DNA from 3 places in the Pseudomonas saudiphocaensis genome. Region 3 is predicted to be linked to each of the others. Evidence: predicted binding sites of a transcription regulator. Region 3 holds the regulator's gene; each other region holds the start of a gene.
The links. Region 3 encodes FliA, which starts transcription of late flagellar genes. Its sites were predicted from a motif close to CTAAAGTTTNNNNNNNNNNNGCCGNTAA; they were not measured.
Positions count from the first base shown of each region.

Region 1 (3,274 bases), 2.7 Mb from region 3:
CTGTGCCATGCGCCTTGGTGAAGGTCATGCTGACGCCGTCGACGACATTGGCGAAGGTATTGCTTGTGCTGGTCAGCTTGATTCCGTTCGCATCGCGTCCGAGGTAAACCTCCGCGTCCGCCGCGCTGGACAGGCGTACCGGAGTTGCAACGGCAGCTTCGACGGCCGCATTACCCGCGGCGCTCAGGCTGATGGCTTTGTTAGCGCCAGTTTCTTCGCTGGTCAGCACCAGATTGACAGAGCCCTCACTGCGCACCAGCGTGGCCTGGACGCCCTTGTTATCAGCAGCGCTATTGATCGCCTTGGCAAGATCGTCGAGCGTGGTGATGCCCGTCATCTTAACTTCGAACGAAGCGCCGCCCTGCCCGATGGTCAAGGTGCCGGCGCCAGTCAGACTTTCATCCTTCAGGCCTTGCAGCGCCAACTGATCCTTGCTGGCCAGCTGCTTGACGAAGAAATCGTAACTACCCGCCTGCGCCGAGGTGCCTACCGTAGCGGTGGCATAACCTTCCTGGCTCATCGTTGCGCTGTTGGTCAGCATGCTGGTGGTGCTGCTGTTGAGCTTGGTGATGGCCGACTTGAATGTGGTCAACGAGCTGCGCAGCGAGCCGAGCGCGTCGCGCTGGGCCTTGTAGTTGGATTCGTTGCGGTTGAGCCGGTCCAGCGAAGATTGAACTTCGTAGGTCGCCAGCTGCGTCGACATCTGTTGTGCGTAATTCGAATCTATTGCCATTACCGTCCCCTCTTGGTGCTCATGGAGCAATTTGGATGCCAGGTCGCCGAAGCCCGTATTACGGGCGTTTCAGCGGACGGCATACAGAAAAAAGACTTCCGCAACGCGACATGACCGGGAAACGGGGAAACACCGTTTCCGCCTGCGACGATGGCGGAACTACGCTCTATAAAGGCGACAGCAGGCAGGTGCCGGTTAAGGATGCGAAGGAAGGATTGGTTCGCTGTGGCGCAATAAGCCGTTGCTGACCCATTCGATGGATGCGGCTCTGCTGGTCAGGAGGCGGGACTCCGCCTGAAAGGAATCACCACGGGCGACCCCAGCCGCCCAGACGAACGCCCTGCTCAATAAGCTTGCGGGGAATAGAGCTGAGCGTCCTGGCTGCCAGCGAGCAGCTGTTGCAGGATTTCATGGTGCATGGCGAGCAGCTTGCCGTTGCGCTCGTTCAGCTGTTGGCACTCAGCGGCCAGCTCGCCGACCTGCTGCCAATGCCGACGCAGGGACTCGCCGCGTTCGCCCGAGCTCCCAGCCAGCAGGCGCTGCATGCCGGCCGCAGTGGTTTCCTGGCCGAAGGCGGCCAGCACCTTGCTGCGCCGCGCCGCACGCGCGCTCAGCGCTTCGATACGGCTGCCGATCAGTACATTGGTACGGTCGATCTCGGGCACATCGTGCTTCAGCAGATGGCCGTACATCTCTTGCATCAACTCGCGCAGGCTCAGGTAGTCACTGCAGTCCTGCTGCAGATCGTCATCGACCACGGCGAGCAGTTTTTCCCGCTGGCTCACGCATCGTTTCCACGGTGATAGCTGAGCATGCTGCTTGCCAGCTCGCCTACGTCAGTGCTGATCTCACCGCGCTGCAGGGCTTGCTTGATCGCCGCAACGCGGTCCAGATCGACCTCCGGCATGGCGCGCAGGGCATCGTGCATCTGCTCCAGTGGCAGGGCTTCCTGGCGAGCGACTGCCGGTTGAGCAGTCGGGCGTGCAGCAGGCTGGCGAGCGGAGGACAGCTCGCTGGGCGTAACGGAGGCGGGCTTGAAGTGCCGGCTGATTTCCATGATTTCGTTCCAACTCGGTGGTTACTGCTGATAAGCGACCGCTCGGGCGGATTATTTAAATCTTTTTTCAAAGTGAGCGACAGGCGGGCCGTTTTGTCGCGATACGTGCCGGCTTAGGGGTGAGGGGCAAGGCTGAGCCGACTTAAAATCATACTCGCCACACTCCCTCGGCCCACTTGCCCCACCTAAGCAATCCGATTGCGCCACCAGCTCTGCGCCGCCAGGCCATCCTGAAGCTTCTGCTCCTGCGCCATCAGCTGTTGCTGCCACTGCTGCATCTTGGCGTCGATCACGTGCTCGACCACCTTTTCACTGCGCATCGCCTGCAACAGTTCCTGCTGGATACGCGCCAGTGCCTGCTCGGCCACCGCCAGTTCGCGGCGCTGCAGTTCCACCATCTTGTAGAGCGTGCTCTTGTAGCGCTGCTGGTTGTCGCGCTGCAGCGGCGTGTTAGCCGGTACGGAAAATCCGCACAGGCGGCCCAGACCGGTGATGTTGTTGCGGTAACGCTGGCAGAGGTTCTGCTGATACTGAACCTGCCCAAGCATCTGCTTGACCCGGTTGCCGCGCAGGCTGGCCAGGCGCGTGAGCGTTTCGATCTGCTGTTTCATGGCGTTTTAAGAATGTTCTGCAGGATGGTCAGGCTGGTTTCCAGCTCCGCCGCCTCGCCCACTTCCTGGCGCAGAAAGCGCTCGATGGTCGGGGCGAGTTTCACCGCTCGGTCGGTCTTGGGGTCCGCGCCGGGGCTGTAGCCGCCCAGCGGGATAAGCTCCTTGATCTTCTCGTAGGTGCTGTAGAAATCCTTCAGCTGACGCGCCGCGCCCAGGTGCGGCGGCTGGCCGACCTGGCTCATGCAGCGGCTGACCGAGGCGCAGACGTCGATAGCTGGGTAATGGCCGGCGTCGGCCAGGCGCCGCGACAACACGATATGGCCGTCGAGAATCGCCCGCGCGCAATCGACGATGGGGTCCTGCTGGTCGTCACCCTCGGCCAGCACGGTATAGAGCGCACTGAGGCTGCCGTTGTCGTTGGCGCCATTGCCAGCGCTTTCCACCAGTTCCGGCAGCATGCCGAACACGGAGGGCGGATAGCCCTTGGTCGCCGGCGGCTCGCCCAGCGCCAGAGCGATTTCGCGCTGAGCCATGGCGTAGCGGGTCAGCGAGTCCACCAGCAGCAGCACATCGTTGCCCTGGTCGCGAAAATAGGCGGCGATGCTGTGGCACAGCTCGGTGGCCTTGAGCCGCATCAGCGGCGATTCGTTGGCCGGTGCCACCACCACCACGGCCTTCTTCAGGCCCTCCTCACCGAGGGAGTGCAACAGGAATTCCTGCACTTCGCGGCCACGTTCGCCGATCAGGCCGACCACCACCACATCGGCCTTGGTCTGCCGGGTGATCATCCCCAGCAGCACGCTCTTGCCGACGCCGGAGCCGGCGAACAGGCCGACCCGCTGGCCCTTGCCCAGGGTCAGGGTGGCATTGATC
Region 1 is NZ_CCSF01000001.1:2,836,922-2,840,195, reverse strand. It holds gene fliD (flagellar filament capping protein FliD) at 1-733, opposite strand, end outside; gene flgN (flagellar protein FlgN) at 1,078-1,518, opposite strand; gene flgM (flagellar biosynthesis anti-sigma factor FlgM) at 1,515-1,790, opposite strand; gene BN1079_RS13135 (flagellar FliJ family protein) at 1,976-2,401, opposite strand; gene fliI (flagellar protein export ATPase FliI) at 2,398-3,274, opposite strand, start outside.
Region 1: a site for FliA is predicted at 1,822-1,849, ahead of flgM (flagellar biosynthesis anti-sigma factor FlgM). Genes of this name have one in related genera too.

Region 2 (3,274 bases), 1.8 Mb from region 3:
GGAATAGAAAGGCGCTTCAGCCTCAGCCGGCCTATTTCTGCTCGTCGAAGTTCAACACGCCTTCTTCGAAGATATTCAGCCGTTCGCGCAACTGCGGCGGCTGCAGCGGTTCAGCAGGCGCCTGGCCTGGCGCGGCTCCGCCGGAGCTTTCCGGGGTGTTCGCGGGCGGCGTGGTCTGCTCGGACTGCTCGCCTTCGATACTGCGCTGAGCCCTCTTGGTCAGCACCAGGATGTCGATGCGCCGGTTGATCGGGTTGAGCGGATCCTCGCGGTCATACAGCGCCGATGAGGCATAACCCACCACGCGGGCAACCTGCTCATCCGGATAACCGCCTGCGACAAGGGTACGCCGGGCAGCGTTGGCGCGCCCTGCCGACAGCTCCCAATTGCCAAAATCACCGCGCCCGGCGTAAGGCTTGGCATCGGTATGGCCACTGATACTGATCTTATTTGGCAGCGCCCGGACAGTGTCGGCCATGGCCAACAGAATATCCTCGAAGTATGGCTGCAGCTGGGCGCTGCCGAGGGCGAACATCGGCCGGTTTTCCGCATCCACGATCTGGATGCGCAAACCGTCCTGGGTGATCTCGAACAGAATCTGGTCCTTGAAGCGGGTCAGATCGGGGTTTTCCTCAACCTTGTTCTGCAGTTCCTGCAGCACGATTTCCAGCCGCTCGCGCTCCATCTTCTCGGAAAGGCTTTCCAACTGATCGGCGTCGAGCGTCGAGGGCTGCTGCGTGATGGCCGGGTCCGGCTGGTCATGGAGCGTCCGGTCCGGGGACGGCGTCGGCGTGCCGCCCAGATCGATGACATGGGGGCTGGCACTTTCGGTAAAACCGATGGGGTCCTGAAAGTAGCCGGAGATGGCACGTTTCTGCTCCGGCGTGGCCGAGGTCATCAGCCACATCACCAGGAAAAAGGCCATCATTGCCGTCATAAAGTCGGCAAGGGCAATCTTCCAGGCGCCGCCATGATGGCCACCGGCGACCTTCTTGACCCGCTTGACGATGATCGGTTGGGTATTGTCCATCGCTCGTCAGCTACCGCGCACGGTTTGTTCGAGTTCGCTAAAGCTCGGACGATGGGAAGGCAGCAGCGTCTTGCGGCCGAACTCCACGGCCAGCGTCGGCGGCATGCCGGAGGCTGAGGCGACCAGCGTGGCCTTGATGCCTTCGTAAAGGTTCAGCTCCTCCTTGGCATCATGCTCAAGGGCGGCGGCCAGCGGGCCGACGAAGCCATAGGCGGCGAGAATACCAAGGAAGGTACCCACCAGCGCGGCGCCGACCTTCATGCCGATCATGGCATTGTCGGCCTCAGCAAGAATCGACATGGTCAGGACAATACCCAGTACGGCAGCCACGATACCCATGGCCGGCAAGCCATCGGCAACCCTGCTCACCGCATGAGAGGGATGCTCCAGCTCTTCCTTGAGGCCGCTCAGCTCCATGTCAAACAGGCCTTCAAGCTCATGGGGCGCCATGTTGCCGGAAGACATAATGCGCAGGTAATCGCAGATGTACTCGGTCATCCGCGCGTCCTTGAGAATCGCCGGGTACTTGCTGAAGATCGGGCTTGAGGCAGGCTCCTCGATATCCGCCTCGATGGCCATCATGCCCTCGCGACGGCTCTTGTTGAGGATCTCGTAAAGCAGGCCGAGCACTTCCAGATAGTATTTCTGGCTGAACTTCGAGCCGAACATCTGCAGCGATTTCTTGAACACGACCTTGGTCGTGCTGCCACGGTTGGCCTGGAGAAATCCGCCAAAGGCAGCGCCGAAGATGATCAGCATCTCAAAAGGGTGTATCAGTGCGCCGATCATGCCGCCAGAAAGCACAAATCCGCCGATTACGCTGGCGAATACCACGATGATGCCGAGAATTTTTACCATAGGAAGATACGTCTAAAACCTTGACGCATTGACACCCGAACACGAACCGCGCCACGTTTATTGCGCACTCGAACCTGGGGCCAGCGGGAGCATGAAAAGAATTATTCGGGTTATCGGAACTTTTGCGCCAGACTAAAGGCCGTTACGACGAAAAGCCAGTTCGGTAGCTAAATGACAACAAACTCACTTCCGCGCACCTTGCCCGCCTGGATCAAGGCGCTGGACGCTGTGGTGCTGCCGGCCTTTGCCGATGTGCACGCCCAGGTCTTGCACGCCTTGCATGACAGCAGCCTGTCCATGGGCCAGATCGCCGAGCTGATCAAGCAAAGCCCGGTCATGGCCCTTACGGTGATTCGTGACGCCAACCGTCACGCTGCCAGCCCTGCAGAAAGCCTGGAAGTGGCGCTCAGCCGTATCGGCCTCAAGCGCGCCGAAGCCCTGTTTGCACTTATTCCGCCAACCCAGACATGCGACATCGAACCCGCGCTGCGGCAAATCATCCTGATCAGCCGCCACGCCAGCCAGCAGGCCAACGGCCTGTTTGCCGCGCGTCTGGCGCGGCTCTGGCAGGAAATCCACTGGAGCAGCCTGCTGTTCCTTTCGCCGATCTGGACACTGGTCGCAGCCCATCCACAGCTGCTGTCCATCTGGGAGCAGCGGGTGCTGGTCAGGCACGAACCCGTGGCGGTGGTGGAACGAGAGGTGCTTGGTGTGTCGCTGCCGGAGCTCTGTGCTGCGCTGGCCGCTCACTGGGGCCTACCCGAATGGATCGCCATGGGTTACCGGATGCTCAACGGCAACCGCCGTATGCTGATCAAGGCCCTGCATATCGCCCGCGACAATGAAAACCCTCTGCATCAGCAGCAGATGCTGGATGCCGATCCACCCCTGCGCCGCTGGCTCACCCTGCCGAGCAATACCATTTTGCTGGCCAACGGTTTGGCGTTGTCCGCGCACCATAGCTGGCACGACATCCACTGCCTGCGCTGGCAATGGCTGACCGGGCTCTACCTGCAGGTACCCCTCGACCAGCTGCAACAGATGGTGCACCAACAAGCCGTCACCAGCGCCCGGGAAATAGGCCCCACGGATCTCTGGCATCCCGCCCAGGGGCTTCTCTGGCCCAGCGGAAGCCGTTTTCAGGTGGCTCAAAAGGCTCCACTGCCCAACGCCGAAGCCCTGGCCGCCTGGCGAACGCACTGTCGCGAGCTATTGAGCGAGCGCAGTCCTTACGACAACGTGCTGCAACTGACTGCAACCGCTTGCAAAGCCTTGGCCAGTGCCGGGATGCAACGGGTGCTGCTGATGGTCCTCGACCGCAAACAGCATCGCCTGCTCGCCCAGCAAGCCAGCGGCCTTGGGTCCGCGGCGGCCCGCCTGATTCTG
Region 2 is NZ_CCSF01000001.1:1,992,504-1,995,777, forward strand. It holds gene rsgA (small ribosomal subunit biogenesis GTPase RsgA) at 1-7, shown strand, start outside; gene motB (flagellar motor protein MotB) at 32-1,030, opposite strand; gene motA (flagellar motor stator protein MotA) at 1,037-1,888, opposite strand; gene BN1079_RS09335 (HDOD domain-containing protein) at 2,060-3,274, shown strand, end outside.
Region 2: a site for FliA is predicted at 1,999-2,026, ahead of motA (flagellar motor stator protein MotA). Genes of this name have one in related genera too.

Region 3 (3,274 bases):
TGCTCAAGCACGGGCCGCAGAGCATTGCCCTGGCAAGCATGGACAACTACCGTATCGGTGCTCAGGAGCAACTGAGAACCTTGGGGCGCATCCTCGATGTACCGGTCGTTCAGATTGACCCCAGCCAGCCCCTGGCCAAGACGCTGCAACCCCTGGCGCGCAAGCGCCTGATTCTAGTCGACACCGCCGGCCTGCCGGCAGGTGATGCGATGATGCGCATGCAGCTCGAAACCCTGGCCGATCGCGGCATCAAGTCAAAAAACTACCTGGTGCTGGCGGCAACCAGCCAGAGCCAGGTCTTGAAGGCGGCGTGGCATAACTATCGGCGTTGCGGACTGACCGGCTGCATCCTGACCAAGCTGGATGAGGCGGGCAGTCTGGGCGACGTGCTTGGGCTAACGATTAGCCAGCATCTGCCGATAGCCTATCTGGCCGACGGGCCGCGTATACCTGATGACCTGCAGTTGCCACGCAGTCATCAACTGGTCAGTCGCGCGGTAAGCTTGCAACTAGAGGAGTCTCCCAGCGAGGAGGCCATGGCTGACCTGTTTACCGGGTTGTACAACGGATCATCACGGAAAGTCGGATGAAGGCTTGGTTCCGTGAAGCAGACAATGAAGACGCGTTCCGGCTGAACGCATCGATGGCCTTGTGGCCCCAGCAAGATATAGGCGTGTGAAGATGGGTACTCATCCCGTACAGGTGATTGCGGTGACTGGCGGCAAGGGCGGCGTCGGCAAGACCAACGTATCGGTCAATCTGGCGTTGGCGCTGGCTGAACTCGGTCGTAGGGTAGTGCTGCTCGACGCCGACCTTGGCTTGGCCAATGTCGATGTCTTGCTGGGCCTGACTACCAAACGCACCTTGGCCGACGTCATCGCCGGTGAGTGCGATCTGCGAGATGTGCTGATCCAGGGGCCGGGCGGCATTCGTATCGTGCCTGCGGCCTCCGGTACCCAGAGCATGGTGCAGCTGTCCAGCCTGCAGCACTCGGGTTTGATTCAGGCGTTCAGTGATATCGGCGATGACATCGATGTACTGATCATCGACACCGCTGCCGGGATCGGCGACGGCGTGGTGAGCTTTGTCCGTGCCGCCCAGGAAGTGCTGTTGGTGGTAACGGATGAGCCGACCTCCATCACCGATGCCTACGCCCTGATCAAACTGCTTAATCGCGACTATGGCATCAGCCGCTTCCGCGTGCTGGCCAACATGGCGCATACCCCGCAGGAAGGACGCAACCTGTTTGCCAAGCTGGCCAAGGTTACCGAGCGCTTCCTCGATGTGGCATTGCAGTATGTGGGAGCGGTGCCCTACGACGAATCTGTGCGCAAGGCCGTCCAGAAACAGCGTGCCGTATACGAAGCGTACCCGCGGGCCAAGTCCTCGCTGGCGTTCAAGGCCATCGCTCAGAAGGTGGATACCTGGCCGCTGCCGGCAACCCCGCGCGGCCATCTGGAGTTCTTTGTGGAGCGCCTTATCAGGCCTGCCGCAGACACTCACGAATGACAGTGGCTGGATTGGGTATGTATTACAGCAAGGCTCAGGCAAAAGACTCTCAGTACCAGCTCATCGACCAGTACGCACCCTTGGTCAAGCGCATCGCCTACCACCTGCTGGCGCGCTTGCCGGCCAGTGTGCAGGTCGATGATCTGCTGCAGGCGGGCATGATCGGGCTGCTCGAGGCATCGAAGAAATACGACGCCGGAAAAGGCGCCAGCTTCGAGACCTACGCCGGTATTCGTATTCGTGGTGCCATGCTTGATGAGGTGCGCAAAGGAGACTGGGCGCCGCGCTCGGTACACCGCAATTCGCGCATGGTCAGCGAGGCGATCCGGGCCATCGAGGCGAAAACCGGCCGCGACGCTAAAGATCATGAGGTTGCGGCCGAACTTGAATTGAGTCTGGACGAGTACTACGGCATTCTGGGCGACACTCTGGGCAGCCGTTTGTTCAGTTTTGACGATCTGCTTCAAGAGGGTGAACACGGAGAGTTTGGCGAGGATGCCGCCAGCGCACATCCCGAGCCGTTCCGTGATCTCGAAGACGAGCGTTTTCAGCAGGCCCTGGCGGAGGCCATCAGCAACCTGCCGGAACGTGAAAAGCTGGTGCTTTCGCTGTACTACGACGAAGAGCTGAACTTGAAGGAAATCGGCCAGGTTCTGGGCGTCAGTGAATCGCGGGTGAGTCAGCTGCATAGCCAGTGTGCGGCACGTCTGCGTGCTCGCCTGGGAGAGTGGCGCGCGCAGTAAGGTCGACTGCGAAAATTACTCGAGGCGGCTTTTACAGGGCGCTTCTGATAGGTGGGGCAGTCAACGCAAGGAAGCAACAGTCGAGAAACGCAGCGCATCAGGCGCCGTTTACGAGTTGTAGATGAGCTTTTGATCGGGCTCGCGCACGAGCTTGTTTTTTTAACGCAGCGATGACGACGCAGGTAGTTTACAGACGTCCTACAGGCTTTATCGATGAAGCCCGCCGCAAGCCATGAGCAGGGCTAGGGATTTCGAGATTTACGGAGGTTTACTTGGACAAGAATATGAAAATCCTCATCGTTGACGACTTCTCGACGATGAGACGGATCATCAAGAACCTCTTGCGCGATCTGGGCTTCACCAACACTGCCGAAGCAGACGACGGTACCACCGCGTTGCCGATGCTCAAGAGCGGCAGTTTCGATTTCCTCGTGACCGACTGGAACATGCCCGGTATGAGCGGCATCGACCTGTTGCGCCATGTGCGCGCCGATGAACGCCTCAAGCATCTGCCGGTGCTGATGGTGACCGCCGAAGCCAAACGTGACCAGATCATCGAGGCTGCACAGGCCGGGGTGAACGGCTATGTGGTCAAGCCATTCACTGCTCAGGTGCTCAAGGAGAAGATCGAGAAGATCTTCGAGCGCGTCAACGGCTGAAGCAGCGTCGCGAGGGGACTATGTCACAAGCAGATCAAAGTCTTGTGGAGTTCGAAGTAACTCTGCGAGCACGTGTGCCTCAGCTGCTCGAAAGTCTGCAGCAGGGCCGGCTCGACGAGACGGCGCAGCTGCTCAATGAGCTCAACCAGATTCGCAACAACAACCTCTATCAGGAGGTTGGCAAGCTCACACGCGAACTGCATAACGCCATCGTCAAGCTCGAGATGGATACCAGCGCCACCGGCGGCGATCCATCGCCCATTACCGATGCGACCGATCGTCTTTCCTACGTGGTGGCGATGACCGAAAAGGCCGCCAACCGCACCATGGACCTGGTGGAAGAATCGACGCCGCTGGTCAACT
Region 3 is NZ_CCSF01000001.1:154,116-157,389, forward strand. It holds gene flhF (flagellar biosynthesis GTPase FlhF) at 1-590, shown strand, start outside; gene fleN (flagellar synthesis regulator FleN) at 682-1,509, shown strand; gene fliA (RNA polymerase sigma factor FliA) at 1,527-2,252, shown strand; gene BN1079_RS00795 (chemotaxis response regulator CheY) at 2,537-2,911, shown strand; gene BN1079_RS00800 (protein phosphatase CheZ) at 2,932-3,274, shown strand, end outside.